DNA from 4 places in the Glutamicibacter sp. JL.03c genome. Region 2 is predicted to be linked to each of the others. Evidence: riboswitches for the same ligand, from Rfam matches in the RefSeq annotation. Region 2 holds a riboswitch; each other region holds the start of a gene.
What was found. Region 2 has a riboswitch for thiamine pyrophosphate ahead of OF385_RS12140 (ECF transporter S component). Riboswitches for the same ligand answer to the same signal wherever they lie in the genome.
Positions count from the first base shown of each region.

Region 1: it holds a riboswitch for thiamine pyrophosphate, as region 2 does, so the genes downstream of both, thiC (phosphomethylpyrimidine synthase ThiC) here and OF385_RS12140 (ECF transporter S component) in region 2, are expected to answer to the same signal.
Region 3: it holds a riboswitch for thiamine pyrophosphate, as region 2 does, so the genes downstream of both, thiM (hydroxyethylthiazole kinase) here and OF385_RS12140 (ECF transporter S component) in region 2, are expected to answer to the same signal.
Region 4: it holds a riboswitch for thiamine pyrophosphate, as region 2 does, so the genes downstream of both, OF385_RS01690 (3-oxoacyl-ACP reductase) here and OF385_RS12140 (ECF transporter S component) in region 2, are expected to answer to the same signal.

Region 1 is NZ_CP107575.1:2,468,081-2,475,309, reverse strand. It holds gene OF385_RS11465 (cystathionine gamma-synthase) at 1-451, shown strand, start outside; gene OF385_RS11460 (hypothetical protein) at 534-950, opposite strand; gene OF385_RS11455 (DEAD/DEAH box helicase) at 1,257-3,158, shown strand; gene thiC (phosphomethylpyrimidine synthase ThiC) at 3,272-5,014, opposite strand; TPP riboswitch at 5,010-5,119, opposite strand; tRNA gene OF385_RS11445 (tRNA-Thr) at 5,296-5,367, opposite strand; tRNA gene OF385_RS11440 (tRNA-Thr) at 5,887-5,958, shown strand; tRNA gene OF385_RS11435 (tRNA-Met) at 6,006-6,079, shown strand; gene OF385_RS11430 (GTP pyrophosphokinase family protein) at 6,203-6,925, opposite strand; gene OF385_RS11425 (helix-turn-helix domain-containing protein) at 7,156-7,229, shown strand, end outside.
Region 2 is NZ_CP107575.1:2,618,069-2,625,297, reverse strand. It holds gene OF385_RS12165 (Na+/H+ antiporter subunit D) at 1-1,294, shown strand, start outside; gene OF385_RS12160 (Na+/H+ antiporter subunit E) at 1,303-1,935, shown strand; gene OF385_RS12155 (monovalent cation/H+ antiporter complex subunit F) at 1,932-2,198, shown strand; gene mnhG (monovalent cation/H(+) antiporter subunit G) at 2,198-2,602, shown strand; gene OF385_RS12145 (DUF4235 domain-containing protein) at 2,655-2,906, opposite strand; TPP riboswitch at 2,980-3,103, shown strand; gene OF385_RS12140 (ECF transporter S component) at 3,168-3,788, shown strand; gene OF385_RS12135 (ATP-binding cassette domain-containing protein) at 3,785-6,112, shown strand; gene OF385_RS12130 (aminodeoxychorismate lyase) at 6,109-6,984, opposite strand.
Region 3 is NZ_CP107575.1:59,997-67,225, forward strand. It holds gene OF385_RS00285 (sugar porter family MFS transporter) at 1-710, opposite strand, end outside; gene OF385_RS00290 (uracil-xanthine permease family protein) at 932-2,209, opposite strand; gene thiD (bifunctional hydroxymethylpyrimidine kinase/phosphomethylpyrimidine kinase) at 2,239-3,666, opposite strand; gene thiE (thiamine phosphate synthase) at 3,663-4,304, opposite strand; gene thiM (hydroxyethylthiazole kinase) at 4,297-5,091, opposite strand; TPP riboswitch at 5,081-5,175, opposite strand; gene OF385_RS00310 (GntR family transcriptional regulator) at 5,213-5,578, opposite strand; gene OF385_RS00315 (hypothetical protein) at 5,575-7,170, opposite strand.
Region 4 is NZ_CP107575.1:360,161-367,389, forward strand. It holds gene OF385_RS01685 (hypothetical protein) at 104-724, shown strand; TPP riboswitch at 748-841, shown strand; gene OF385_RS01690 (3-oxoacyl-ACP reductase) at 925-1,725, shown strand; gene OF385_RS01695 (LLM class flavin-dependent oxidoreductase) at 1,722-3,050, shown strand; gene fepB (Fe2+-enterobactin ABC transporter substrate-binding protein) at 3,047-4,078, opposite strand; gene OF385_RS01705 (siderophore-interacting protein) at 4,970-6,139, opposite strand; gene OF385_RS01710 (zinc ribbon domain-containing protein YjdM) at 6,346-6,693, shown strand; gene OF385_RS01715 (NADPH-dependent F420 reductase) at 7,082-7,229, opposite strand, start outside.

The DNA of each region.
Region 1 (7,229 bases), 150 kb from region 2:
AGTGTCCGGCCCGATGGATGCCTTCTTGACCACCCGTGGCCTGAAGACACTGGGCGTGCGCATGCGTGCCCACTCGGAGAACGCGGCCCAGGTAGCCCAGTGGCTGCGCGAGCGCAGCGAGGTCGAACGCGTGCTGTACCCGGGCTTCGAAGACCACCCAGGCCACGAAATTGCCAGGAAGCAGATGAGCGGCTTCGGCGGCATGGTTTCGGTCCAGTTCAAGGGCGGGGAATCCGCAGCCCGCAAGATTGCCGAAAGCACCAAGCTGTTCACCTTGGCTGAGTCCTTGGGCGGCATTGAGTCATTGATGAACTACCCATCGGAAATGACCCACGCTTCGGTGAAGGGCACCGAGCTAGCCGTGCCGGTGAACCTGCTACGCCTTTCGGTGGGCATCGAAGATCCGGTGGATCTGATCGAGGACCTCGACAAGGCCTTCACCAACCTCTAAGCAGCACAAAAGGATGCGCGGAGCAGTTCATCACTGAATTGCTCCGCGCATCCTTCTTGGGCTTTCACATTCTCGTGCCGAGCTAGCGCTGTCTCTTGGCCGGCTTGGGCGAAACGATATTGAAGTAGCGGTTGCTGCTGGGGATCCACATCAGGGCCACACAGAACATGACAATCGCCGCCAGCAGGGAATAGCGTCCGAAACGCATCAGCAACGGCAAGGCGGTGATCACGCCCAGCCAGGTCAGATTGGTGCGTGCCGAGCGCTGGCCCATGAACAGCCGGTAGCCGAGCACCCCGCAAGCGCAGCCAGCGGCGGCAAAAAACAAGGCCAAGGCAATGGCTCCGAAGTTCAGCGAAGCATCGTCCCTGTGCTCATAAATCAGGAACCCTCCAAAGCCGAGAAACAGCACTCCGGCGAGGAGCCAAAGGAACTGGGCAATCTGCAGGCTCCCGGGGACGGGCTCGTCTGGGCGTCGCGGCAAGAGTGGTTTTTTCACACCTATAACACTACGTGCTTTGTCGCGGTGCCCGATCTCACACGGATTGAGCACTGACAATCAGAGGGGTTACACGTTAGTGTTAAGTGTTCGCGAACATCAGGTTTTTCCTTCGCATCCAGCCCAATTTTTGAGGCCGGAGCCTTCTCGTGTTGTATTTTCCGCAAAGTGTGTGCGGGTCTTTATGTCATAGGGGAGCGCTTGGTGAGCGTGACTTGTATCTGACTGTGCAGCCTATACGTCGTTTCTTTGGGGACGGCCAAGGCCCATCCCCAACGAATGAGGTAATTCTTCGTGTCTTCTGACATGCCCGTAAACACCGACGACAACCAGACCCCAGAAGAGCCAACGGTTGTTTTCTCCGAACTTGGTCTGGATGCCCGCGTGCTTGCAGCACTGGCTGACCTGGGCTATGAAAAGCCATCGCCAATTCAGGCCGCCACCATTCCAATGCTTCTCGAAGGCCGCGACGTTGTCGGCCTGGCCCAGACCGGTACCGGTAAGACCGCCGCCTTCGCGCTTCCTGCCCTGTCCCGCATGGCAGAGCTGGCTGATACCAATGGTCCAGCCCGCACCCCACAGATCCTGGTTCTGGCGCCAACCCGCGAGCTGGCCCTCCAGGTAGCTGAAGCTTTCACTTCCTACGCCAAGTACCTTCCTGACTTCACCGTCTTGCCAGTGTACGGCGGCTCCCCATACGGCCCGCAGCTCAACGGACTGCGCCGCGGTGCTCAGGTTGTTGTTGGTACTCCAGGTCGCGTAATCGACCACATCAACAAGGGTTCTTTGGACCTGTCCAACCTGCAGTACGTGGTTCTCGACGAGGCCGACGAAATGCTGCGCATGGGCTTCGCCGAAGAGGTCGACAAGATCTTGGAAGCCACCCCGGAAGAGAAGCAGGTTGCCCTGTTCTCGGCCACCATGCCACGCACCATCCGCCGCATCGCTTCGGAATACCTGCGCGACCCGCAGGAAGTTGCTGTCAAGTCCAAGCAGTCCACCGGCACCAACATCACCCAGCGCTACCTGCAGGTTATGGGTGCCCACAAGCTGGACGCCATGACCCGCATCCTCGAATCCGAGGAATTCGACGGTGTCATCACCTTCGTACGCACCAAGATGGCTACTGAAGACTTGGCTGACAAGCTGAAGGCCCGTGGCTTCACCGCCGCAGCCATCAATGGCGACATCCCGCAGCAGCAGCGTGAACGCACCGTCGAGAACCTGCGTTCGGGCAAGATCGACATCTTGGTCGCCACCGACGTGGCAGCTCGTGGCCTGGACGTGGAACGCATCAGCCACGTCATCAACTTCGACATCCCGCATGACACCGAGTCCTACGTGCACCGCATCGGCCGTACCGGTCGTGCAGGCCGCTCTGGCGACGCGATCCTGTTCATGACCCCACGCGAAAAGTACCTGCTGCGTGCCATCGAGAAGGCTACCCGCCAGCCGGTGACCCAGATGCAGCTGCCTTCGCTGGATTCGGTGAACAACCGCCGTATCCAGAAGTTCACTGATCGCATTGATCAGACCATCAGCGGCCAGGACCTGACCACCTTCCGTGAAATCGTCGAGAAGTTCGCCGCTGATCACGAAGACCTGGATCAGCTCGAAATCGCGGCTGCGTTGGCTCTGATGGCTCAGGGTGGCCGTCCATTGCTGATGACCGAACCAGTGATTCCTCCTTCGAAGAAGGCCCGCATGGATCGCGATCGCCCAGAGCGCGGCGACCGTGGCGATCGCGGCCCACGTGCCCGCAAGACCGCTGCCGAAGGCAACGCCATGTACCGTCTGGCCATCGGCCGACGCAACCGTGTGCAGCCAGGCTCGATCGTCGGTGCTTTGGCCAACGAAGGCGGCTTCAACTCCTCGGAAATCGGCGGCATTGAAATTCGTTCGGACCACACTTTGGTTGAGTTGCCAGCGGAGCTGAGCAAGGATCAGTGGCGCGCACTGTCCAAGACCCGCATTGGCGGCGAGCTGATCAGCATGGAGCTGGACTCCGGCCGCAAGCCACGTCGTGACGACGAAGGCGACCGCGGCGGCTTCCGTGGCGGACGCGGCGGGGACCGTGGTGGGTTCCGCGGTGGCCGTGGCGGTGGCTTCAACGACCGTCGTGGTGGCGGCGAGAAGCGCTTCGGTGGTCGCGGCGGCAAGGATCGCTTCAGCGATTCGGGCCGCAGCGGCGGACGTCGCGACTACTAAGCCAGCGCTTCCGCAGCTCACCAGCTGCACAGCGAAACGCCCCTGGATCAAGCTTGAGAGCTTGGCCAGGGGCGTTGCCCGTTTAAACCGCGGAAAGCGCGTCTGAACCAGGCCTACGAGGTGGTATTGCCTACCGGGATCTGGTCTCCGAGGTACACCGTTCCGCCGCTGTCGATGAATTCCTTGCTCTTCGCAGCCATTCCCGCCACGGCAGCCTGTTCCTGAGCAGAGCCGAACTCATCACGGATGTCCTGCGATATCCGCATGGAACAGAACTTCGGGCCGCACATCGAGCAGAAGTGGGCCGTCTTGGCGGGTTCCGCGGGCAGGGTTTCATCATGGAATTCCTGCGCGGTCACCGGATCCAGGCTCAACGCGAACTGGTCATTCCAGCGGAACTCGAAGCGCGCCTTGCTCAATGCATCATCTCGTGCGGTGGCCCCGGGATGCCCCTTGGCCAGATCTGCGGCGTGGGCGGCGATCTTATACGTGATCACACCGGTTTTCACGTCATCGCGATTAGGCAGTCCCAGATGTTCCTTGGGGGTGACATAGCAGAGCATGGCGGTGCCATAGCGGGCGATTTCGGTGGCACCGATAGCGCTGGTGATGTGATCGTAGCCGGGTGCGACATCGGTGACCAGCGGACCGAGCGTATAGAAGGGCGCGCCGTCGCACAGTTCCTGTTGGCGTTCCACATTCTCGCGGACCATATGGAATGGAATATGTCCCGGCCCTTCCACCATGACCTGCACGTCGTACTCCCACGCGCGCTGGGTCAATTCGGCCAGCGTATCCAGTTCAGCGAACTGGGCGGCGTCATTTGCATCGGCGATGGAGCCCGGACGCAGCCCGTCACCCAAGGAGAAGGCGACATCATACTGGGCGAAGATCTCGCAGAGCTCGTCAAAGTGGGTGTAGAGGAAGTTCTCTTCATGATGGGCCAGGCACCACCCTGCCATGATGGACCCGCCGCGCGAAACGATCCCGGTGACGCGGTTCGCCGACAGCGGGACATAGCGCAAGAGCACGCCGGCATGGATGGTCATATAGTCCACGCCCTGCTCGCATTGCTCAATAACGGTGTCGCGGAATATCTCCCAGGTCAGGGCGTTCGCTTCCCCATTGACCTTTTCCAGTGCCTGGTAGATCGGCACGGTGCCGATGGGGACCGGCGAATTTCGAATGATCCATTCACGGGTGGTGTGGATGTCATCGCCGGTCGATAGGTCCATCACAGTGTCTGCGCCCCATTTGGTGGCCCACTGCAATTTGGAGACTTCTTCTGCAATGGAGCTGGTCACGGCGGAATTGCCGATATTCGCGTTGATCTTCACCAAGAATGCTTTGCCGATGATCATCGGTTCGGATTCAGGATGGTTGATATTCGAGGGGATGATCGCTCGTCCGGCGGCAAGTTCGCTGCGCACCAGTTCGATATCGCAGTCCTCGCGCAGGGCAACGTAACGCATTTCCGGGGTGATGATCCCGGCGCGAGCGTAGTGCATTTGCGTCACCGTTGCCCCGTCAGCGGCCTTGAGCGGGGGAGCGGAGCGTCCTGCCCACTCTTCGCTTGCGGTGCCCCGTCGGACCGCTGAACGGCCATCGTCATGCAGGTTCCGTGCGCGCCCCGCATATCTCTGCACGTCTCCACGCTCAAGAATCCAGGATTCCCGAAACGGTGTCAGTCCTTGCGTTGGTTCGCTTCCCGGCCCGCTGGTGCGATACACAACCACTGGCTCGTTGGGCTGGCCATTGGGGGAGTCCGCAAGCTTGATCTGCGTAACCGGAACTGAAATCCCATCGGCTTCGCGAAACGCGAGAGAGTGGGCGGAATGCTGTTCAAATTGTTCCATTGAGAAACTCACTTCCTTCGCCGGCATTACCCGGACAGGTTCAACGGTCGCGGACAGCTGCAGTCCGATCTCAGCCCCTGCCATGGGGCTCCCGTGTGGTCGCAGATGACACTAGCACGAAAATTTCTGGTGGAGGCAACCAGAGTCCACATCGTGACTGCAACGCGATGAAGGGAACCGGTAAAAGAACGAAGAAAAATTGGCCCGTTTCGAGCCAGAAATAAAGTTCGCGGAGAACGAAAAGAGAGACAATCTGGATCCAGATTGTCTCTCTTATTTCGAGCCCCCTGCCGGAATCGATCCGGCGACCTCGTTCTTACCAAGAACGCGCTCTACCACTGAGCTAAGGGGGCAACGAGTAAATACTCTACACAGGTTTTTGGTGTTTGCAAAATCCTGAACGCATTTGTAGTTGAGGTCACAAGAGTCCTACTCAAGTCATGAATGAAGGCTATATGCCAAGCGCCATCCGGATGTTCATGATGGTCGGAATAATCGCGACGAAAGGCTCTCGATTTCCGATCAGCCAACGATGGAATACGGCGACAAGAGATTTATTGGCCAGGCGCATTGGATTTATCGCGCGGCTCCATTGGTCGACACTACCTGGCTTGGGAACGCGAGGTTTCAGGTATGGATTCGCTGGAGGAATGAACGGCGTATCCGGCTGGCTGTTATCTGGGATTGGCCACCAAATTCCGCTCAGTGAGCATCGTCACCCAAGCACTTTTGTGCCAAGGATCGTCCCGCCTGAACCAGAGGGTTTGGTAAAGCTCGTTCTGACTAGTAATTATTCGCGATTCAAGCCGTCGTTGGACAGCAAGATCTCGATTTTTGTTTGCACGAGAATCCGTGTAGAGTATTTACTCGTTGCCCCCTTAGCTCAGTGGTAGAGCGCGTTCTTGGTAAGAACGAGGTCGCCGGATCGATTCCGGCAGGGGGCTCTGAGTGAGAAGCCTTCTTGGCTTCTACTGGATTGCTTCTCACTTGTGGCGGCGTAGCTCAGCTGGTTAGAGCGCACGACTCATAATCGTGAGGTCCCGGGATCGAGTCCCGGCGCCGCTACAGATTTAGCCCCGGAATCCTGTTGGATTCCGGGGCTTTCTCGTCCCCGGAACTTCTGAAAATTGAAATGCCTCCGAGCGCATCAAATTTGCAGCCGGAGGCATTTCATCGTTCAGGGTGCAGCTACTCTTTCTCGCCCTGTTCCTTGCTTGTCGAGGCTTCCTTGGCGAGCATCAACAGACCTTGGATTACGTCAGAATCCACTTCTTGGCCCTCGGGTTTCTCGCTGTTGGCATCATGGCCATGAACTTCTGTGTGCAGCCGCTGCATCTGCATATCAAGCTTCGTGGCCACGGCCGCGGCGTCGGCGAGTTCTGTAGCCAAATGCGCTGGTACTTCACCATCGTATTTGTAGAAAATCTTGTGCTCCAGGCTGGCCCAGAAATCCTGGGCGATCGTTCTGATCTGCAGCTCGACGACGACATCGATCGGCCCGTCGGAGAGGAAGACGGGGATTTCAACGATGGCGTGCACGCTCTTGTATCCGCTGGGCTTGGGGTTCTTTATATAGTCCTTGATCTGGATGACGCGGATGTCATTTTGCGCCGTCAAGGTATTGAGTACCTTGTAGATGTCTTTCACGAAGCTGCAAGTGATGCGGACGCCGGCAATGTCGCTGATGTTTTCGCGGATTGCCGTGAGCGAGGGATGGATATTCCTCTGGCTCACTTTGCGCATGATGCTCTCAGGCGTTTTCACCCTGGAGGTGATGTGCTCAATGGGGTTGTACTTGTGCAGGTAGAGGAACTCTTCACGAAGAATGGAAACCTTGGTGAGTACCTCGTCGACGGCAAATTGGTATTCCATCATGAAACGCTGGAACTGAAGCCGGAATGCTTGAGACATTTCTTGTAGTTCGCCAGAGCTTAGATTTGCCGTAGAAGGCAGCGGGATGACGCCGCTATTTTCCTCTGGATATGGAGTGGAAATCCTAAATCACCTCTACAGGTTGGGGCGAAGTCAACAGACATGAACGCTCTATAGTTTTAGCGTAGGTCATCCGTCTAAGAATTAAGCTAGAAGAAGTCGTGAATCTATCGGGTGGACGTGGTGATTTGCGAAAAGGAGTGCGGGACATGATTGAAGAGCGGATGCTGCCGACCTATGCAGCCGGCGCGATTGACGTTCCATTTGTCATCGGATTTTTTCA
Region 2 (7,229 bases):
CGACGGCGAAGAACCCGGCCCGGTCTCGGTCTTCCACCCGGCCTACCTCATCCTGCTGGCCGGAGTGTCCAACGCCTTCTTGGCCGCCGACTTGTTCAACCTGTACGTCGGGTTCGAAATCCTGCTCACCGCCAGCTACGTGCTGCTGACACTGGGCGGCACCGCCGAACGCATCCGCGCCGGTACCACCTATGTGGTGGTGTCCGTGGTGTCCTCGGTGATCTTCCTGATGGCCATCGCCATGACCTATGCCGCGACCGGCACGGTGAACATGGCCGACCTGGCGGTGAAGCTGCCGGAGCTGGATCAGGGACCGCAACTGATTTTGCATGTGCTGCTGCTGATTGCCTTCGGCATCAAGGCCGCGGTGTTCCCGCTGTCGCTGTGGCTGCCTGACTCCTACCCGACGGCGCCAGCGCCCGTGACCGCGGTGTTCGCCGGCTTGCTGACCAAGGTCGGCGTCTACGCGATCGTGCGTACCGAAACGCTGCTCTTCCCGGGCGGGGTGGTCAATGCCGGGCTGCTCGTGGTCGCGGCATTGACCATGGTCATCGGTATCCTCGGCGCGCTGGCGCAGACGGACTTCAAGCGCATGCTCTCCTTCACCCTGACCAGCCACATCGGCTACCTGATCTTCGGAGTGGCCGTCGGGGGACCGCTGGCCATCGCCGCGACCATCTACTACGTCGGGCACCACATCATCGTGCAGACCTCGCTGTTCATGGTGGCGGGATTGATTGAGCGGCGTGCCGGAAGCTCGAATGTCACGAAGCTCGGATCGCTGGCCAAGCTCTCGCCGGCCCTGTCGCTGCTCTTCTTCATCCCGGCCATCAACCTGGGCGGCATCCCTCCGTTTTCCGGATTCCTCGGGAAGTTCGGCTTGCTCCATGCCGCGGTGCAGGATGCGGATCCGCTGACCTGGGCTGTGGTGGGCGCTGGCTTGCTGACCAGCCTGCTGACGCTGCTGGCGATCATTCGCGTGTGGGCCCGCATCTTCTGGCGTCGCGCCGCTGATGCCGAGGTGCCCAACCAGGAACTGGTGGATGAAGCAGCCGCGGTAGCGGCCGAAACTGCCGCCGGAGGGGCGCAGAACCCTGCCCTGGGCTTGAAGCTCGCGCGGGAATTGGAGGCGAAGTCCTTGCCGTGGGGCATGCGCTACGCCACCGGGTCGCTGGTTGCCGCAGGCATTGCGCTGACCATTTTCGCCGGGCCGATTTTCGATTTCTGTGAACGAGTCGCCGCGGAGCTGATCGCCCGTGAAGCGTACATCACCGCGATCTTGCCACTTGGATAGGGGGGACGATGCCGACTAAGAATTTGAAACCCGGCGACCAGCGTATTGATGACGCGCTGGATACCTCTGGCGTGCGCCACCGGGCGACACTCAAGCAGGAATGGCCGCTGCTGGCCCTGCTGCTTTTCGTGTGGTGCGCCCTGTGGCAGGACTTCTCGCCGGCGAACCTGATCTTCGGCGCGATCATCGCGCTGCTGATCGTCACGCTCTTCCCGCTGCCGCCGGTGGTGCTTTCGGGGCGCATGAACCTCTGGTACTGCCTGCAGCTGTTCATCTGGTTTATTGGCCAGGTGTTCGTGGCCAGCTTCGAAGTGGCCAAGCTGGCGGTATTCCGCGGGAAAAGGACCCGCAGCGGCGTGATCGCGGTTCCGTTGCGCACCGACTCGGATCTGATCGTGACCACGGTCGGCCATGTGCTGACCTTGATCCCGGGGTCCTTCGTCATAGACGTGGATCGCAGCTCCTCCACCTTGTACCTGCACTACATCAACATCGAGTCGCAGCAGGATATGGACCGCGCCCGCGAGGCGGTGCGTGACATCGAACGCCGCATGATCATGGCGATCGGCAGCCGTGATGAATTCGATGCGATCAAGCACGAATGCGGACCCAACCTGATGCGAATGAGGGGCAAAAAATGATGGAAATCGTGATGTGGATTTGCGGCATCATGCTCGGCCTGGCCACCCTTGCTTGTGTCATCCGCGTAGCCAAGGGGCCCTCGATCCTGGATCGCGTGCTGGCCCTGGACGTGATGCTGCTGATCATCTCCGCGGCCCTGTGCCTGGAGATGGCCTTCAACCGGCACACCGACTATTTGCTGTTCGTCATCGCCGCCTGCACTCTGGGCTTCATCGGCTCGGTCACCGTTTCGCGCTACGTTTCCGATCAGAGGAATGCCTGATGGAGATGTTCTTGGATATTCTCGTCGCGGTGCTGCTGATCCTGGGCTGCCTGATGTCGCTGATCGCCGGGATCGGCCTGCTCACCTTCCCCGACATGCTCACCCGCATGCACGCGGCCACAAAACCGCAGGTCCTTGGATTCCTGCTGATCTTCGCCGGGCTCGCGATCCACCTGCGCAGCTGGGCAGTGGTGCCGCTGCTCCTCCTGGCCTGGGGCATGCAGCTTCTGACCGCACCGGTATCGGCGCACATGATCGGTCGTTCGGGCTACCGCACCAAGCACGCGGCCAAGGACTCGCTCTACGCAGATGAGCTCAAGCAGGTCGTTGACAAGGTCGGCAGCACTCCGGGCACCGGCGCCATCGACATCTCGTCGAAGGAAGCGGAGAAAGCCGAAGACTAGAGAGCAGAAAGGCGGCGTCCCACCCATGGTGGGACGCCGCCTTTCTCGAGAACTACTTGCTGAAACGCGCGACGACCTTGTTGGTGCCACGGTCTGCCAGCACCTGGATGGTGGCGGCAACAATGGATGAGAAGATCGCAAATCCCAGAGCCTGGCGCAATGAGGCCTCAGCCGCTTCTTCGCTGCCCTTGCGAGGAGCCTTGTTTCCGGTAAAACCCTTCCACAGCTGATCAACCAGCTTGCTGCCGACAAAACCGGCGCCGATAGAAATACCTGTGGTGGCAAGTTTCTGCACTGTATTCATTTTGCCCTCGCTTCAATGTCGCGACTTATCGTTCCTCTGCCCAGCATACCTGCGGTATGGTAGGTGGGCAGTAATTTTCCGACAGGGGAGCGTCAGACTTCGAAGCTGGAGTCGCAAGACGCTGAGAGTGCGATAGATCGCAGACCCTCGAACCTGCTCCGGCTAGTACCGGCGAAGGAAGTCGAGCATCTCGGATGCGGACGTGGGCGCAGCGCGCCTTCAGCCCGTACATCTCCCCTCCTTGATATAGGAGGACCAACAATGAATCCAGCAGCAGCAAAGCCCCGCCAGGGCTGGCGCGTCGTCGACATCGTCACCGCATCGGTGATCGCCGTCGCCTCGGGCGTCATTTTCTGGGCCTGGAGCGCAGGCTACGGGCTGTTCTCCCTGGCTTTCGCAGCATTCCCGCCAGCAGCCGCACTGTTGACCGGTGTCTGGCTGTTCCCTGCAGTGCTCGGCGCGCTGATCATCCGCAAGCCGGGTGCTGCGCTGTACTGCGAACTGCTGGCCGCGGTCATCGAAGCGCTGCTCGGATCCCACTACGGGCTCACCGTGCTGATCTCCGGACTGGTCCAGGGACTGGGCGCGGAACTGGTCTTCGCGGCCTTCCGCTACCGCAAGTGGAATCTGGGTGTTTCACTGCTCGCTGGCCTGTTCTCCGGATTGTTCGCCGGTGTGTCCGAGGCCTACATCCTGGCGTACTACGTTGAATACACCCCGGCGCTGAAGCTCTTCCATGTGGTTGCCACCGGCGTCTCCGGCCTGGTTGTTGCCGGCCTGCTCTCATGGCTGGCCACTCGCGGCTTGGCGAAGACCGGCGCCCTGGGCGCCCTGGCCAGCCGCCGCGCGCATCTGGAAACCGGAAAACTGGCCGCAAAATGAGTTCGGTGGCCAATACCGGTGCCGCTTCTGCCACCCGCCGGGGCACCGAGATCATAGCCCGCGGATTCGGCTGGCACCACGCCGAACGCGACAAGCCAGCCATCGCGTCACTGGATCTGGAAATCCCCGCGGGTCAAAAGGTCCTGCTGGTCGGTCCTTCCGGGGCCGGCAAGTCGACCTTGTTGCATGCCCTGGCGGGCCTGCTGGAAGCCGATGACTCCCAGCAGTCCACCGGGCAGCTGCTGATCGACGGATCCGATGCCTTCGCCCGGGAGCATCCCGTCGGCCTGATGCAGCAGGATCCGGAAACCCAAGTGGTGCAAAGCCGGGTGGCCGACGATGTGGCCTTTGGCGCCGAGAACCTGGCGGTGGATCCGGCGATCATCCGCCAGCGCATTCCCGAGGCGCTCGACGCGGTCGGCTTGGGCATGCTGCCCTTGGACCATCGCACGCAAGAGCTCTCCGGCGGGCAGAAGCAGCGCCTGGCCCTCGCCGGGATCCTGGCCATGCAGCCGGGAGTGATGCTGCTGGATGAACCCACTGCCAACGTCGACCCCGAGGGCATCGAGCCCTTGCGCGATGCTGTGCTGAACGCCGCCGAGGTTTCGGGCGCCACGCTGCTGGTGGTCGAACACCGGCTGGATGCCTGGGCCGGGCATATGGACCGGGTCATCGTGCTGGAACCAGGCGGCGGCGTGGCCCACGACCTGGATCCGCGGCGATTGATCGATGATGAAGAACTGCGCTCTGAATTGTCGGCGGCCGGATTATGGGTGCCGAATTATCTGCCGCAGGTGCCAACCGCCGTCACCGAATCTGGCGAGCCGCTGCTGGAAGCACGGCAACTGGTCAGTGCCCGCTCTGGCGACGCGCCGCGGACCCAAGCCGTGGATCTGTCGGTGCGCGCTGGCACCGCCACGGTGATCCGCGGCGAGAACGGCGCCGGGAAATCAACCCTGGCCTTGACCATGGGCGGCTTGCTGGTCCCGGCGGCAGGCCAGTTGCAGGCTGCCCGGGGGCTGGCCAACGGGCTGGATGCTTCACCCTTCAGCTGGAAAGCAGGAGCGCTGATCGGGCGGATCGGCTCGGTCTTCCAGGAGCCGGAACACCAGTTCGTCACCCAGAGCGTGCGCGAGGAATTGGCCTTCGCCCCGCTGCGCGCCAAAGCCAGCGCAGGCCACGAGCTGAAATACGATCCGGCCGAGGTGGATGCCCTGGTCGACTCGCTGCTGGCGCGCTTGGGACTGGGACATCTTGCCGACGCGAACCCTTTCACCCTCTCGGGAGGGGAGAAGCGCCGCCTGTCGGTGGGAACCGTGCTTGCCGCAGCTCCCCAGGTGCTGATCCTTGACGAGCCGACCTTCGGGCAGGATGCCAATACCTGGCGGGAACTGGCCGGATTGCTGGTGGAGCAGCTGGAGAAGGGCACCGCCATCATTGCGGTGACCCACGATGAGCATTTGGCCAGTGTCCTGTCCGCAGGGGAGATCCGCTTGGCGGCCGGCGCGCCTCAGATGCCTGCTAGTGCGCGGGGACCGGTGCTTGATGCGCCGGTGGGCCGTAGCTGGCTGGCCAAGATCAATCCGCTGGCCAAGCTGGGCGCGGTGGCCGCGGCCACCTTGCCGCTGATCACCACCCTGGACTGGGTTTCCGCCGTGGTGATTGTCGGCGCGACCTTGCTGGCCTTTCCGCTGGCCGGGTTGGGCGTGGGACGGTTCTTCAAGCGGGCCTGGCCCTTGCTGGTGGCCGGGGTCATCGGCGCGTGGGGCATTGCGCTGGTGGGCCAGGACAGCGGAGCGGTGTATGCGCAGTTCGGGATCTTCAGCATCACCGAAGGCTCGGTGCACGGGGGCATCGCCACCGGGCTGCGGGCCTTCGCCTTGGCACTGCCCTGCATTTTGCTGCTGGCCACTACAAATCCCAGCGATCTGGGTGGGGCGCTGTCGCAGCAGCTGCGGGTGCCGCACCGCTTTGTGCTCGGAGCGCTCGCTGGCATGCGCCTGCTGGGGCTGATGGTGGAAGAATTCTCCACGCTTGGCTTAGCGCGCCGGGCCCGCGGCGTGGGCAGCTTCGGTACGGTAGCCCAGCGCATCGGGGCGAAGCTGGGGCAGTGCCTGGCATTGCTGGTCCAGGCGCTGCGGCGGGCCGGACGGCTGGCAGTGACCATGGAAGCCAAGGGCTTCGGCCTGGGCGAGCGGACCTGGATTCGCACGGCAAGCTTCACCGGCAAGGATGCCGCCGTGCTTGCGGCTGGCATCGTTTTGGGAGCAGTGGCTATCGGTGCGGCCGTGCTGGCCGGCACCTACAACCTCGTCTGGGGCTAGCGGATTGCGTCGCTGAGGGCGCTGAGCTCGTCATGCAGCTCGGCGTCCAGTCGCAACGGCTTGGCATCGATGGTGCGCACCGGGGTGAGCAGCCGGATGGAGGAAACCAGCCAGACACCGTCGGCCTGGTAGAGATCCTCGGGGCGCAGCGGGCCATAGCCCAGTTCCCAGCCGTTCTGGGCTGCCGCGTCGAAGATGGCGCTCTGCGTGGTGCCTGGAAGGATGCCGGTTTCCAGCATCGGGGTCAGCAGGCGCTTGGTCTCGCCATCACGCTGGGCTACCAGCACCGTGGAGGTCGGTGCTTCCAGGATGATGCCGTCGGCCGAGGTGAAGATGACGTCGTGGGCGCCGTGCTTGCGGGCGTAGCGCAGGGCGGCCATGTTCACCGAGTAGGAGAGCGTCTTCGCACCCATCATCAGCCACGGGGCGCGTTCTGCCAGTTTCGAGTCGTAGCCGCGGTCCAGCAATAAGACGTCGACTCCGGTCTCGCGCTGTTCCTTGCCCAATGCGGGGGCGGGGGTGACGGTCACCCAGCAGATCGCTGGATCCTCATCGTGTTCACCGCGGGCTGCGATGAGCTTGACCACGGCTTCTTCGGCACCGCCGGTGGCATCGAAATCGGCGACGGCGGTATCCACGGCGGCATACCAGCTGCGCGCGTCGGGGATGTTCAGGTCGGCCAGCTCTGCCGAGGTGGCCAAGCGGGCCAGGTGGGCCTCGAATTTCCTCACGGCCTGGTTGGTGTAGAGCATCGATTCGAAGACCCCGTCGCCGCGGGTCACTCCCTGTGCGGTGACGGGAAGCTGGGGTGCTGCAATGTCGGCCAAGTAGCCTGCCGGATAGGCCGGATCCAAGAATACTAGTGAGCTCATACCTACAGATTATCGAACCGACGCCACATCCGTGACCTTTGAGTTCAGGGATGTTCAGACATTGCGGGGAATCTTAGATAAGCTAGGCGAAGGAATTTGAGCTGTCATGCGCAGATCAGAGCCGAAAATAGCGACGATCATCGTGCGTAGCCAAGGGGTGTGCCATAGTGTTGCCGAGTAATGAAGTGCTGGTGCAAATCGGTGGCGTGCTGTGGAGCATCCTGGTTGCCATCGAACTTGCTGTG
Region 3 (7,229 bases), 1.0 Mb from region 2:
TTCTTCTCGGTCTCTTCGCCGGCGTTCATGCCCATGTCACGGGTCAGCACGGTCGCTGCTTCAACGTAGCGGCCGCGCTCGACCAGGTAGCGAGGGGATTCCGGAAGGCGCAGCGAGAGCGCGCCGTAGAGCACTGCTGGAACCAGCAGCGAGAGGTACATCCAGCGCCAGGCAGCCAGGCCGAACAGGCCGGTTGCATCTGCGGAGCCCATGACGAAGACCAGCAGCGCGCTGACCAGGAAGGCTACGAAGATGCCCAGCACGATGGCCATCTGCTGCATGGTGCCCAGGCGTCCACGATGGGCCGCTGGGGAGACCTCGGCGATGTAGGCAGGAGCGATCACCGAAGCGAAGCCCACGCCGATGCCGCCGACGATGCGCCATACGATGAGGTCGGCCGCGCTGAAGCACAGGCCGCAACCGATGGCCGAAATGGCAAGGAGGATGGAGGCGAAAAGCATGGTGCGTACGCGTCCCACGCGTTCGGAGACCATGCCTGCAATCCATGCGCCGAGAGCTGCACCGAGCAAGGCGCAGGAAACAGTGAAACCGATAGTCACCGCGTTGAGCCCGAATTCGTGCTCGACAGCGTCTACGGTGCCGTTAACGATTGATGAGTCATATCCAAAAACGAACCCACCCAACGCCGCCCCGAGGGCGATGAAGATGAGTCGTGCGGAGAGTTTTCCGTCTGATGTTGTCGCAGTCACAATCTGCCATGCTATCCGATTTGTCCGGGGTGGAAATCCGTAATTTTCAGATTTTGGTGGGAGAACAATCACATTTTGGAAGGAGTCCTTACATGTTTCACCCAGGCTGTTGGTCTACCCCTGCGTCTCTTGCCTAACCAGCCGGGGATTGCATCAAAAAGCCGGCCGGTCTCGCGAATAACGTCGCAAAACCGGCCGGCTGAAAAAATTCTTTTAAACTCTCAGGATTCTTTCGAATGATCCACGAGATCGTTGCCGCGCAGCGTGGCCACGGCACGCATCGAGTGGTAGACCACCAAGGTGGCAATCGAACCCAGGGCGATGCCGCCGAGCTGGAACTGGCCGAAGCTGATATCGCTGGTGACGGCAATGGCGATAATCAATCCGGTGCCCGCGGTCATCAGGTTGATCGGGTTGCCGAAGTCGACCTTCGCCTCGATCCACAAGCGGGCGCCGACGATGCCGATCATGCCGTAAAGGACAATGCCCAACCCGCCGATGACACCCACCGGGATGGTGCCGACCAGGGCACCGAACTTCGGCAGGAAGGCCAGCGCCATCGCCACAATGGCCGCCACCCAGTAGGCGGCGGTGGAGTACACGCGGGAGGCGGCCATGACGCCGATATTCTCCGCATAGGTGGTGGTGGCAGAACCGCCGCCGAGACCGGCAACAACACTGGCGGCGCCATCGGCCATCAGGGCGCGGCCGTTGAACTTCGACAGGTCCCGCCCGGTCATCACGCCTACCGTGCGCACGTGCCCGATGTTCTCGGCAATCAGCACGAAGACGGCCGGCAGGAACATCAGCGCGGTATCAAAGTGGAAGCTCGGAGCGGTGAACTGCGGCAGGCCGACCCAGCTGGCCGACTGGACCGCGCTGAAATCCACTTGGCCCTGCGCCAACGCCGCCAAGTAGCCCAGAACCAAGCCGACAAGAATCGACAGGCGGCCCAGCAATCCCTTGAAGGCCACCGTGGCCAGCACCGTGAAAATCACCGTCAGGAACGTGGTCAGCGGGACATCGGTCATCGGAGCGAGCGTCGCGCTGGCGAGGTTCAAGCCGATCAAGGCAACGATCGTGCCCATCACCACCGGAGGCATCAGCGCATGGATCCAGCCGGTGCCGGTCACCTGAACAATCAGGCCCACCACGAAGAGCAGGGCGCCGGTCATCACGATGCCGCCCAGCGCGCCAGCCATGCTGTGCGACTGGGTGGTGGAGATGACCGGAGCGATCATCGCAAAGGAGGAGCCGAGGTAGCTGGGGACCTTGTTGTTGGTCATCAGCAGGAAGATGATGGTGGCCACGCCGGTGAACAGCAAGGTGGTGGTGACCGGGAAACCGGTCAAGGTGGGGACCAGGATGCTGGAGCCGAACATCGCCAGGATGTGCTGGGCGCCAATGGAAATGGTTTGCGGCCAGTGCAGCCGTTCCTCCGGGGTGACGACCTCGCCCGGGGTGATGGTCTTTCCGTTGCCGTGAATGCTCCAGCTCATGCAATCCTCCAGATCGTGGCCCGCGCGTTTCAGGCCGTAGGAAATTCTACTCGGTTCTGCCGCGCCTGATCGAAGAAGGCCACTTCATGTTCTGAAGATCGCATGAATGCCACCCGCATCCGTTCGCGCAGCTCGGGATCAGCCTGCTTCCATGCTTCGCCCACCATGCTGATGGCGCGTTCGGTGGCGCGGTCGAATGCCTCGGACGCATAGGTCACCAGCCACTGCTTGTACGGGTGCCCCTGGTGGTTGGCCGAGGCCAGGCGCTGGCCGATGTCCTGGTAAAGCCAGTAGCACGGAAGGATCGCGGCAATCAGCTCGGCATAGCTCGAGGCGGACGCGGCCAGATGATTCACGTAGTTCAGCGTGATGGCGCTGGGGTTCGCTCTGCCCTCGGCCAAATAGCTGCGATGCAGCTGCAACTCGCCTTCCAGGATCTCGCTGGCGGAATTCGCCCAGAAGCGCTGCGCCTCAAGATCCGGGGCCAAGGAGCTGGCCTCGGACAATACCTGGGCGTAGCGCTGCAGGTACAGGGCATCCTGGGCCAGATAGTATTCGAAGTCCGCCTTGGCCAGCGTGCCATCGGCCAGCTGGGTGATGAACTCCAGATTGTCGATCGAGTCGCGCAGCCCCTGGATCTGCTGCCACCAGCCATCCATCGGATCGGCGTCGCTGAAGAAGTCGGCAAAGTGGTTCACCGGACCGTGCCCGCTGCCGACGTTCAGTGCATCGGCCGCGCCGATCGCGCGGAACAAATACGCCTTGGCCTGTTCGAGGGCGCCGACCCAGTCGCCGGATGCCGCGAAAAGGGTGGCCAGGGCGCTGGAGAGGGTGCAGCCGGTGCCATGGGTGTTGTTGGTATCGAGGCGCGGGTTGCTGAACTCAGCCAGCACGCCCTCGCTCGAGACCAGTGCGTCGGGGCAGAGCTCTCCGTCCAGGTGCCCGCCCTTGGCCAGGACCAGTGCATCATGCTTGGCGGCCAGGCGTTGCGCTTGCTCCAGGGCCTGCGGCCAGCTGGCTGCTGCCGGTTCACCCAGCAGAGTGGCTAGCTCCAGCAGATTAGGCGTGATCACCGAGGCGCGGTCCAACAGCGAATCGAGCACCGTTTCGTCCTCCAGGAGCCGGTCTCCGCTGGTGGCAACCATGACCGGGTCCAGGACCACGGGGGCATCGACCGTATCGAGCCATCCATTGACTGCGCGAATCACCTCGGCGTTGGCCAGCATCCCGATCTTGATCGCATCGATCTGCACGTCGGCGCTGAGGGCCTCCAACTGGGCGAGCACGAACTCGCCGCCGATGGCCTGCACTGCGCTCACCCCTTGGGTATTCTGTGCGGTCAGCGCGGTGATCACGCACATGCCGTATCCGCCATTGGCGGCGATGGCTTTGAGATCCGCCTGGATTCCGGCTCCGCCCGAGGGGTCAGAGCCGGCGATCGAGAGAATGTTTTTCACTGGGCCGCCGCCCAGGCAGCGACCAGCTGTTCGCTGGCTTCTTGCGGGTTCTCGGCATTGCAGATGGCCCGGACTACTGCCAGCCCGGAGCCGCCACCGGCGCGGATGGCGCCGGCGTCTTCAGCGGTAATTGCGCCAATGGCGACGCAGGGCAGCTCGGTCAGCGAGGCGGCACGCGCAAAACCATCCAGGCCCAACGGAGTGGGATGGTCCTTTTTGGTGGGGGTGGCGCGTACTGCGCCGACGCCGAGGTAGTCGATGGCCTCGGCATCAAGATTGGCCTGCGCCAGCTGTTCATCGGTGGAAGCGCTCAGGCCGATTATGCCTTCGCCGATGATCTGGCGTGCCAGGCGCACCGGAATATCCTTCTGCCCGATATGGATGCCATTGACCGCGGCTCCCGCCGCGCGGGCAGCCAGGAACACGTCGATCCGATCGTTGATCAGCAGCTTCGCCTTGCCCTCGGTGAGCCGGGCCGCGAGGCAGGACAGCTCGAAGAACTCCCGCGCGGTCTCATCCTTGGCCCGAAGCTGGATCCACTCGATGCCACCGGCCACCGCGCCTTCAATGACTTCCAGGGTGGTGCGTGGAGTGCAGCTGGCGGTGTTGGCAACCAGGTATGCGCCGATATTATCCATGGTTCAGTTCCTCGTACTTCAAATTCTGCAGTTCTTCAGGTTCGGTGGCGGCCAGGGCGTCCAGGAAGGCGACGGCGAAGCTGCCGGGGCCGTTGCTCGCTGCCAGCGCTTTTTCTGCGGCAAGGCCGTAGAAACCGTGGGCGGCGATGGCCGCTTCGAAAGGGTCCTCGTGTACCGCGAGCATGCCGGCGTTAAAGGCGCCTAGCGCGCATCCGCCGCCCGTGATCCTGGTCAGCCCGATGCCGTTGGTGTGCACCAGGACGCTGCGGCTTGCATCGATGATGGCGTCGGCTTCACCGGAGATGGCGACAACGCATCCATGTTCGCTGGCCAGTTCGCGTCCGGCATCCAGCGCCGCCTGGACGGTATCGGCCGAATCGACGCCGCGGCCGCTGGAGTCCTTGCCTGCCAGGGCCAGGATTTCTGAAGCATTGCCGCGGATCAGGGTGGGGCGCTGCTGCACGATACGGTGTGCGAAATCGGTGCGCACGGACAGGGCGCCCACGGCTACTGGATCCAATACCCAGGGGGTTCCGGCGGCGCTCGCCGAAGCTACCGCTTCCTCCATGGCAATCATTTGCTCGGTGCTGGGAGTGCCGAGATTCACCAGTACCGCAGAGGCCAGGGCCGCAAACCCGCCAGCCTCGCCGGGCAGGTTGGTCATGGCCGGTGAAGCACCCGAAGCCAATAAGACATTGGCGGTGAAGTTGGTGACGACAGTATTCGTCAGGCAGAAAACCAAGGGGGAGCGTTGCCGGTATTTTTGGGCAACGGTAGGCAGAGTCATGCGACATCCCTCCGCTAGCGTGAACTAGATCAGGTTCGACGGGTTTCATCTCAGTCGGCTTCTCCGACACCCCGTGTCACTGATTTAGAGAGTACGCAGAAGGGTTGCCTAGAACAAATCCTTACCGTTCACGTCGCGCCACCAAAGCCTTCAGCGTCGCTGCATCCACATGTTGCGCGGCAGCCAACTGCCACAGGTGGTCGACCGCTGCCACCAGATCTTCCTGCGTGTCTACGGGTTCGGATCGGGCATTCACTATCGTGCCGGCGCGGCGCCTCGAAGAAATAAACCCCTCAGCTTCCAACTCCTTGTAGGCGCGGGCCACCGTTCCGGCGGCTACTCCGAGGTCTGTGGCCAGCGCACGCACGGTCGGCAGCTTGCTCCCGGCGGCTAATTCGCCGAGGTTGATGAGAGAGGCGATCTGCGAACGGATCTGTTCGTAGGGTGCGGTGGCTGCTTCAAGATCCACAGTGATCTGCGTGCTCATGAGGTGATGGATTTCTTTAGTGACTTGGCTACGCCGCCCACGGGGCGTTCAAGGAATACGACCGCAGGCCACAAGAAGACCATGACCGCGAGGAACTCTAGTCGGACAGGATATTCGTAGCCGATAACTACCATGGCAACGATAGCCGCGGTAATGGTCCGCAAAGAGCGAAGCTCCAAGACTCGGCGGTACCAGATTTCTTCGTCTGCCGAGACATCCCATGCCATGTTGGCTCTGCGCGTGAACCAGATGAATCCTAGGTGCGCAATGATCAATACGACTACTAGGGCGATGACGGTAACTTTCTTGGGCGCAACGAATCCCCATAGGTAGTCCAGCGGAGGAAAAATTAAGAAGTATGTGCTCGTGGCGACGAGCAATCCGGCGCAAATATATGGCCACAGGGGCAGGTTTGCCGAATGTTTGTTGGCGGCAGAAATCTGGCGTGAAACCACATTCACATATCCCAGGTACAGCGCATTGAGGGCAAGATAGAACAGCGCCGCCCCGGTGAGAATCACCAACATCCAGGTCACACGTTCGGCTGCAGGCATCGCGTATTCATCAATCTCAGGCAGAAGCTGCCAAACGACGAAAAGGACAATGAATGTGAGCGTTGCTGTTGCGAACTGCAGTGAAAGTAGCTGCTCGCGCAGCCTGCTGGACTGAATTTTTTTCCTGACCGTGACATTTTCAAAATCTGTCGGTGGTCGCCAAAGCAGCATGACTGCCGAAATGCCCAGCACAGCGTAATTTGCTGTCGCATCCAAGGTTCCGCCGATTCGGGACATGCTTTCCATGAAATCGATACCCGCACCCGTCCCATCGATATAGCGTGAGGATTCATTATGAAACCATTGGGCCTTGTAGTGCAGGGCTTCTCCGGCCTGGACCGTGATCGACACCGTGACAGTGCGGTAGAGGCGGTTCAACCATGTGGTGCGGAGCAGCTGGTTATTGTGCTGTGAGATGCCCGGCAGTGGTTTGCGCCGAAGAATGACAGTGGAAGCGATCACCGCTGCCAGCATCAGGAACCCTAGGCTTGCGTAGAGGAACGGTAGGACCTCGCCTGCGGCGCGCAAACCATCCTGCGAAGGGCTGTTGGAATAATAGTCATCGGTGCTGATTTCAAGCTCGGGTACAGGTGCAATGGCTGTGACATCCCGAACCGAATAGAGGCTCACGCACGCTAAGACCAGAACGATGAGCAACGCGGCCACTAGCATCTTGGGTATGGGACTGGTCAAGGAACGTGGAGTGAGGGTCGCGGTGCGTAGCGGTTTTAATTTGCGCGGCCAGGTGTACTGGCTGGCGATATAGATGAAGGCGATCCACACGCCCGGGGTGGCTGCCACCGCAATGCCCACCGCGGTATCGAGGGTACTTTGCTCATCAATGGGAACGTTGATGGCATCACTGAACCAATTTGAGGAGCTGCTGGCGAAGTAGCCAATGATTGCGCACCAAAACGCATGCCTCCGTGCGCTATTGAGCAAGTTACTGTCATTGGTTGGGCCATAGAGTCGCAACAAAAAATAAACGATCATTGCAGCTACCGCGAACGTGCCGAATTGTGATGACAGAGATTCCATGAGTTCCTCCCGAAGACCTTTAATGTATCAAATGCTTGATACATTATGAATCCCGTTGC
Region 4 (7,229 bases), 1.3 Mb from region 2:
GATCGGTGTGAATTCGATTCATCCAGCATTTCAAGCTTGTATAACGATACCGTTTCTATGATTTGACGTGCGTTGTTTAATTCAGGTTCCTAACATAAGGTCAATGATAAAGTTCATCCTCAGCCATATTGGAGTGCCTGTGAAGCGGAAACTGCCGCTGGTCCTAGTTCTGATTTTTGGGCTGTGCTCGTGCACCACCCCGGTTTCTCAATTGAAACTTCCAAAAGAATCAACTTCGGACACTAGGGCAGGGGGCGTTGGGGAAGAAACATCAGGGGAAGCGGAGTACGGTTCTGATGACATCACCGATCTCTTCCCGCCGATGATCGGCTTTGGCGCCGTGATCATGAACCATGATGGTCTGACTGGATCACGTGAAGAACTAGAATCCGATTTTCTTGAAAAGAATGGGTTCAGCTCGGGAGCAGGTTCAGCAAATACTTACTCCGCTAATGAAGAAGGGGAAGCTCTGGGCGATCATTTGACCGTCGAGACCACGGCTGGACAGAAAAATCTGGTACAGTTCGCGTGCCAGGGGGTCGGCGCCGTTCGACTTGTTGCGCAAAAGGATGGACAAGTGGTTGCCGAGAAGTCACTACGGTGCTCGATTCCGGCAAATGAAATAAGCATGGAGTTCGTCGTTCCACAGGGCGGGGAAGCTTGGATTGTCCAAGAACCTACCCCCGAAACTCGCGGGATCTATGAAGTAATGTTCTACGGCTAGGACTTGGATGTGCTACAAATGGGAGCAGTGACACGGGGTGCCGCAGGGCGGCTGAGAGAAAACCCGTTGAACCTGATCCAGTTAGTACTGGCGAAGGGAATGTCCTAGATTCAGCGCATGTGTGCACCCTGTAGGTTGAACCGTTCGCGTCCTTGGCCAGGTTCCGTTCGCCCAAGACGCCGTCAAGGAGTTCAAGCACGATGAGCACGGATACCCGAACGTCAGCACACACAGTTGCCCTTCCACTCGAAGATCAGGTCATTCTGGTCACCGGCGGGGCGCGAGGACTTGGCGCATCCATCAGCAGGGCGTTCCTCGAAGCGGGCGCGAAAGTCGCAATTAATTACCGCTCTTCGGCACAGGCTGCTGAAGAGCTCGTCGCGCTCTACCCGGACACCGCCGTTGCCATCCGCGCCGACGTTCGCGACCAAGACGCACTGCAATCGATGACGGCCCAGATCAGAAACCACTTCGGGCGTCCGGTCTCGACGCTGGTGAACAACGCCTTGGTGGATTTCTCTTTCAACGGCGACGCGCGTTCAAGGGCGGAAGCGATTTCAGCGGCAGAACTGAGCGCCCAGTTTGCCGGATCGGTGCTAGCCCCTGTTGCAGCTATCCAAGCAGTACTTCCGGGGATGCGTGAAGCCTGTTTTGGACGCATCATCAACATCGGCACCAATCTGTTCCAGCACCCCGTGGTGCCGTACCATGACTACACCGCCACCAAGGCTGCCCTCTTGTCCTTGACCCGTACCTTCGCCGATGATCTCGGCCCCGAAGGGATCAACGTCAACATGGTCTCCGGCGGACTTTTGCGCACCACGGACGCCTCCGCTGCGACGCCCGAGGCAGTATTCGACCTGATCGCCGCTGGAACACCATTGCGGCGGGTCACTTCGCCTGAAGAACTGGCTGATGCCGTGCTGTTCTTCGCCTCGCCGCATTCTCGCGGAGTGACCGGCCAAAACCTCATCGTTGACGGCGGGCTGGTGAAAGGATGAGCCAGAAGAAACAAGTGCACCTGAACTTGTTCCTTTATGGCGCCGGCCATCACCAAGCAGCCTGGCGGGCCGTGGACTCGGCCGCCGAGCAGCTTTCGGAAACGCAGTACTACATCCAGCTGGCGCAACTGGCCGAAAAGGGACTGCTCGATGCGGTGTTCTTCGCCGATGGGCAAGCGGTGTCATCCAGTGCCGCGCAGGCTGGCCCCACCTGGTTCTTCGAACCGGTGACACTGCTATCTGCCATCAGCCAATGCACCACGAACATCGGACTGGTGTGCACCATCTCCGCCAGCTTCTACTCGCCGTTCCATGCTGCTCGCATGCTAGGCAGCTTGCAGCATCTCTCGCAGGGGCGTGCCGGCATCAACGTGGTGACCAGCATGTGGGACACTGAAGCGCAGAACCACTCGCTCGGCGAACTGCCCGCGCACGCGCAACGATATGCCAGGGCCGGTGAATTCATTGATGTTCTGCACAAGCTCTGGGGTTCCTACCCCCAGCAAGCGGTCCGGATTGACAGGGAGGGGAACTTCACCGATGCATCCCTGCTCCAGGAAATCAATCACGAAGGGGAGCACTTTGCGGTGCGGGGTCCGTTGAATATGCCCAACTCCCAATATGGCGAACCGGTCCTCTTCCAAGCAGGATCCTCGCCCGCCGGACGTGAACTAGCCGCCGCCCATGCCGAAGCGATCTACTCGGTAGCGGCCGACCGCGGCATGGCAGCCGAATTCGCCCGCGATATTTCGCGCCGCACCAAGGACCTGCGAGGAACGGAGAACCGAGCCCTGATCATGCCGGGATTGGTTACCTACGTGGGGCGCACGCTGGAAGAAGCCCAAGCTAAACAGCGCACGCTCAACGAGTTGCTGCCCACCGAGGATGCACTGCGCCAACTGGGTGTATTTTTGCAGCAGGACACCAGCTCATGGCCATTGGACCAGCCCGTTCCGAAGCTGCCGCCCCTGGAAGAGTTCACCGGACCGGCGGGTAGGTACACCACCATTTTGCGCCTCATAGAGCTGCATCAGCCGACGGTCCGTGAACTGCTTGGCCTGCTGGCCGCTGGCGGCGGGCACTGCACGATGGTGGGAACACCGGAAATGATTGCGGATGAGATAGAGCGCTGGCTCGATGAAGGCGCCGCGGATGGGTTCAACTTGATGCCTCCGTCGCTGCCGGGTGCGTTAGAGGACTTTGTCGAGCTGGTCATTCCGGAGCTGCAGCGACGCGGCAGATTCCGTACCAGCTACGAGTCAGCGACCCTGCGCGGAAATCTTGGGTTGGGTGTCCCGCAAACAGCGATACTTGAGTGCAGCTAATCCTGGGTTTGAGTTTCGGGCTTCAGCCCGGGGTAATCACTGTCGAAGTAATCCAGGATTTCCTGTGCCGAATAGAAATCCATGAGGAATGATTCTTGAAGGGCAAAGACGTTTCCCTGGCGGATGGAAGGTATATGCGCCAGGGTTTCATCGGAGGAGAACTGCTGCAAGATTTCCGGGTCGGAGGATAGCAGGAACGTTGCATCTCCGGAAAGCGACTTCGCTAGACCGTCATAACTGGTGAAGGAGAAATCCTCGCGTTCCTGAGTGGAAGTATCAAATTCTTCCGGAGGATCCACCACGGTGAAACCGAGTGCCTCGAATAGCTGCGCATGAGGACCGGTGCTCTGCGCCACCGGAGAGATATTTCCCTGATGATAGGAAAGAATCGACGCGGTGGTGCCAGATGGGATCGCTAACGATTCCTTGAGGCTGGCAAAACGTTGCTTGATGATCTCGTTATTTCGGGTTGATGCGGCCTCGGTCCCGGTAGCTTTGGCCAGGTCTGCACTCAACGAGGTCCATTGCTCTTCGGTGTAATCAACCAGAAGTGTTGGAGCGATGTCCCGTAGCTGGTCCAAGTGCTCCAATTCGGAATCCGCTCCTGAAGCGGAGACCAGGATCAAATCAGGCTTGCGGTCCCGAATGGCTTCAAGATCGAAACTCCCGATTTCATAGAGTGCGTCGACCGAGTGCTTTGAAGCGACGTCCGCCCACTGGCTCAGGAATCCGTGCTTGTCTGTGGCTGGGCTCTGCGGGGCAACCGCGGTGCCAACTACCGGTGCATCGAGGGATAGCAAAGTGCCGGTCACTGATACCGAGGTCGAGACAATGCGTTCGGGCTTGGACGGAATCTTGATGAGGTCCCCTGTTTCGTCGGTGACCATTCGCGGCCAGCCGTCGGCTTCAACAGTGGCGGTGCTGGCTTCGCGGGCTTCAGGATTTGGCGCAGAGGTACAAGCGCCCAAAGAAAGCGCGAGAAAGCAGGTTAGGATGAGGCCAGCGGCCTTGGGCAAAATTGAATGCACTGACGCTACTCCCTGACCTTGGCTTGTTGCATGGTGTCGATCAAGAACCCGACAACGAGTTCCATAGTCCACCACGGTATTGGATGATCTTGTGGACCTTCGGTCTTCAGAGACTATGAAATCCTTCATTGATCAGTCTATATTCTGCTGGGGTGGGTGCTGGTTGCGTGCTGAAGATCATTTTCCACACTAAGACGCCGTCGTTCGATAGGCGGCCTCTCCTTCCAAGGGCGACTGATTGATTCTGACAAGATCCTGGCTTAATTCCTATCCTTCGCCCACTGACGGCATTTGGTCCAGGCCTGGGTATTCCGCATAACCAATCTGTGCACCGTGCGGGTATGACGCCTGGGCAAATTACGTTGCATTGAAAGCGCAACGAGCGAATCGCTGGCGCTTTGCGAAAGGAATATAGGGAGCCACTTGGGCGCTGGCGCGGAATTCTGCTCAAGCAATTCGCTCAGCCCGTGGCCGAGAGCTTTCGCAGCGACCCTGAAAAAAATGGTGCTGGGGAAAGAAGTAGCGCCAGAACCGGCAAGCTTGCTGATTTGGCCAAGGTTAAGGCAACGGCACTGAGAATCAGCAAGAAACCGGCGACAAAGACCGGCACGCGGCGTGATGCGTTGTCCTGCATCTCAAGGAATCGAAGGAGCCCCATAAGCAACAGGCCAGCCGAAAGAAGCCAGATGATCTATTGAATGGCGCTCGCCGAATTGAGCAGGAGCAATAATCCCTTGGATTACAGCAGCACACCTGGGAATAGACGAGCCGCAGAGCTGAAGAACCTGGATCCAGCCATCGAGGACCCTGCAAGGAGTAGTGGAGGATAGTCATCCTGGAATATCGCCTTTTGACCTGAGCATGGATCACGGTCACTGATGGGTTTGGATGTTATCGGCGCAACCTGCCTTCGCGCAGGGTCCAGTACGAAGAAATGTTCGAGGAGTGCTTGTTCAGGTGCCAATACTCGGTAATCCGGCTAATGGCTTTGATAGTGGATCGTTCGGCATGGGCAATGACGCCAACTTGTCCGGCTGGCAGAGCCAGAGACTGGAAGGACGAGGGGAGCACGCTGCTTTTGCCCGCGGGCATTGAATCTCGTGAAAGCCATCGTAAAACAACGCCTTCTGGATGTTTCACGTCAAACATTGCATCGTTATCGGCCACTTCAAAGAGCGCGGTCCCTTCGGCGTTGGCCGGAAGTGCTTCTAGGGCTTTGGCGATTGCAGGCAAGCCGGCCTCGTCCGCGGCAAGTACATAGTAGCTGGCGTTCAGCGTTAGAGAGGCTTTGCTGCGAGCAGGGGAGATGACCAGTGGGTCGCCGGGTTGAGCCAATCCGGCCCAGTGGCCAACGGTTCCTGGCTCGCCGTGCACCACGAAATCTATCGCCAATTCATTGAGCACCGGGTCGACCCAACGGATGGTGTAGGACTTGGATCGAGGCACTTGTTCGCGCGGCAAGCGATGTCGCAGGGATCGCACGTCGTAGGGGGGAACGAGGCCCAGCGCGGGGTCGGCGACGAACACTTTGACATACTCGTCAAGTGCGGAATTGGAACGGTACCCAGCGAGGCCTGGCGCGCTGGCAATGAGCCGCACCATCTGATTGTTGAGCCGTTCCACACGAGTGATTGTCAAAACATGCTGGTCCGCTCTGGTCTGGGGCGTATCCAGCAATCCCAGAGGTGGCGAGTATCTGGTCAGGGGTTCTTCGTAAGTGTTCGCCAGTGGTTCCGGGGGTGTGGTTCCTTCGGTGCCGGAATCTGCGGGCCGATGGTGATGGCTGAAGGACGTGCGAAGTGCCTTGTCCAGAACCTTGCGTGCCGCGGCCAATGCGGCTGCCGATCCGGCGCGCTGCGCTGCGGCAAGCAGTTCATCGGTTTCCTGCTCATTGAGGAACTGGTTGGAGGAGATGCTGCGGTATAGCTCTTCTTTGGCCACCGCGTATCCGGCTTTAGCCCCGGCTTTCTCTGCCATGGATAGAACTTCCAAGGTCAGACCCTCTTTGGGTGAGATGGAAAACTGCGCTCCGTAGCCGCGGTGCTTGTGGTGCTTAGACATGATGTGCCCCTTAGCTTCACTGTCGCGAGAATCAGCTCGTATGCCTGAGTATGAGTCAAAGACGGTGGGCAAAACAAGTGGTTTTAAAGCTGTGTATTCGGTTCGAGGGAGCTGGCCGGAGCGCCGAGAATTGCCATCTCTGACAAGGATTATTCGATATTCGATTCATTCGACAATAGCAGTTTGAAGTAACTAAAATTAGCCGCATGTCTGATTCTTTGCCACCGTGCCCTAAGTGCTCCGGCGAGTACACCTACGAACTTGACGCATTGCTGGTCTGCTCAGAATGCGCTCACGAATGGAACGCGGAAACCGAGGAATCCGAGCCAACTGAAACCGTCATCAAGGACGCAGTGGGCAACATCCTGCAGGACGGCGATACCGTCAGCATTACCAAGACCATGAAGGTCAAAGGCGCCCAGAGCGCGTTGAAGGCCGGCACCAAGGTGCGCAATATCCGGTTGGCTCCTGGCTCTGGAGATCATGACATCGCAGCCAAGGTTGATGGCTTTGGCCAGATGGAACTGAAGTCCTCCATCGTCAAGAAGATCTAGGGTCGTGTTTGCTGGTTGATGGCAGTCCGTTCTCCTTTCGGAGGCGGGCTGCTTCGGTCTTTAAAGGGCGCTTCCTGACCTGGCAGTGCCCCTCAAGCATTGACCCGCGCTTCTGTGGGATGCCTGGCTCAAGCCATCGTCACTGGGCGCGGTGAGGGAGGCAACGTGGCGGCCGCCGTTGAGCATTCTGCGCAAATGCCTTGCGGGGCCTGTACCAGAAGTGCCGGTCTCCGAAGCAAAGACCTGAGTCTCGACGTCGACCAGAGCGGTGCGAGGAGACTGGATTTCACCGCTTCGGCCACCTCGTGAAGCACCGAGAGCATTGGAATGCACGGATGCGTGCCAAATCTGTCCCATGCCCTCCAGCTTGGACGTGGTGCATTGCCAGCTAGACCGAAGAAGTGGCCAAGCTGATCAGTTCGGACAGCTGGGCCCTGGGCTGGTTGGCCCCAAACGCCGGCCGGCCCGGCTGCAGGCGAACGCCTTCAGCCAAGGGCCCGATGCGGAGCGGATCGAAGCCGAAGCCGGTTACCAGC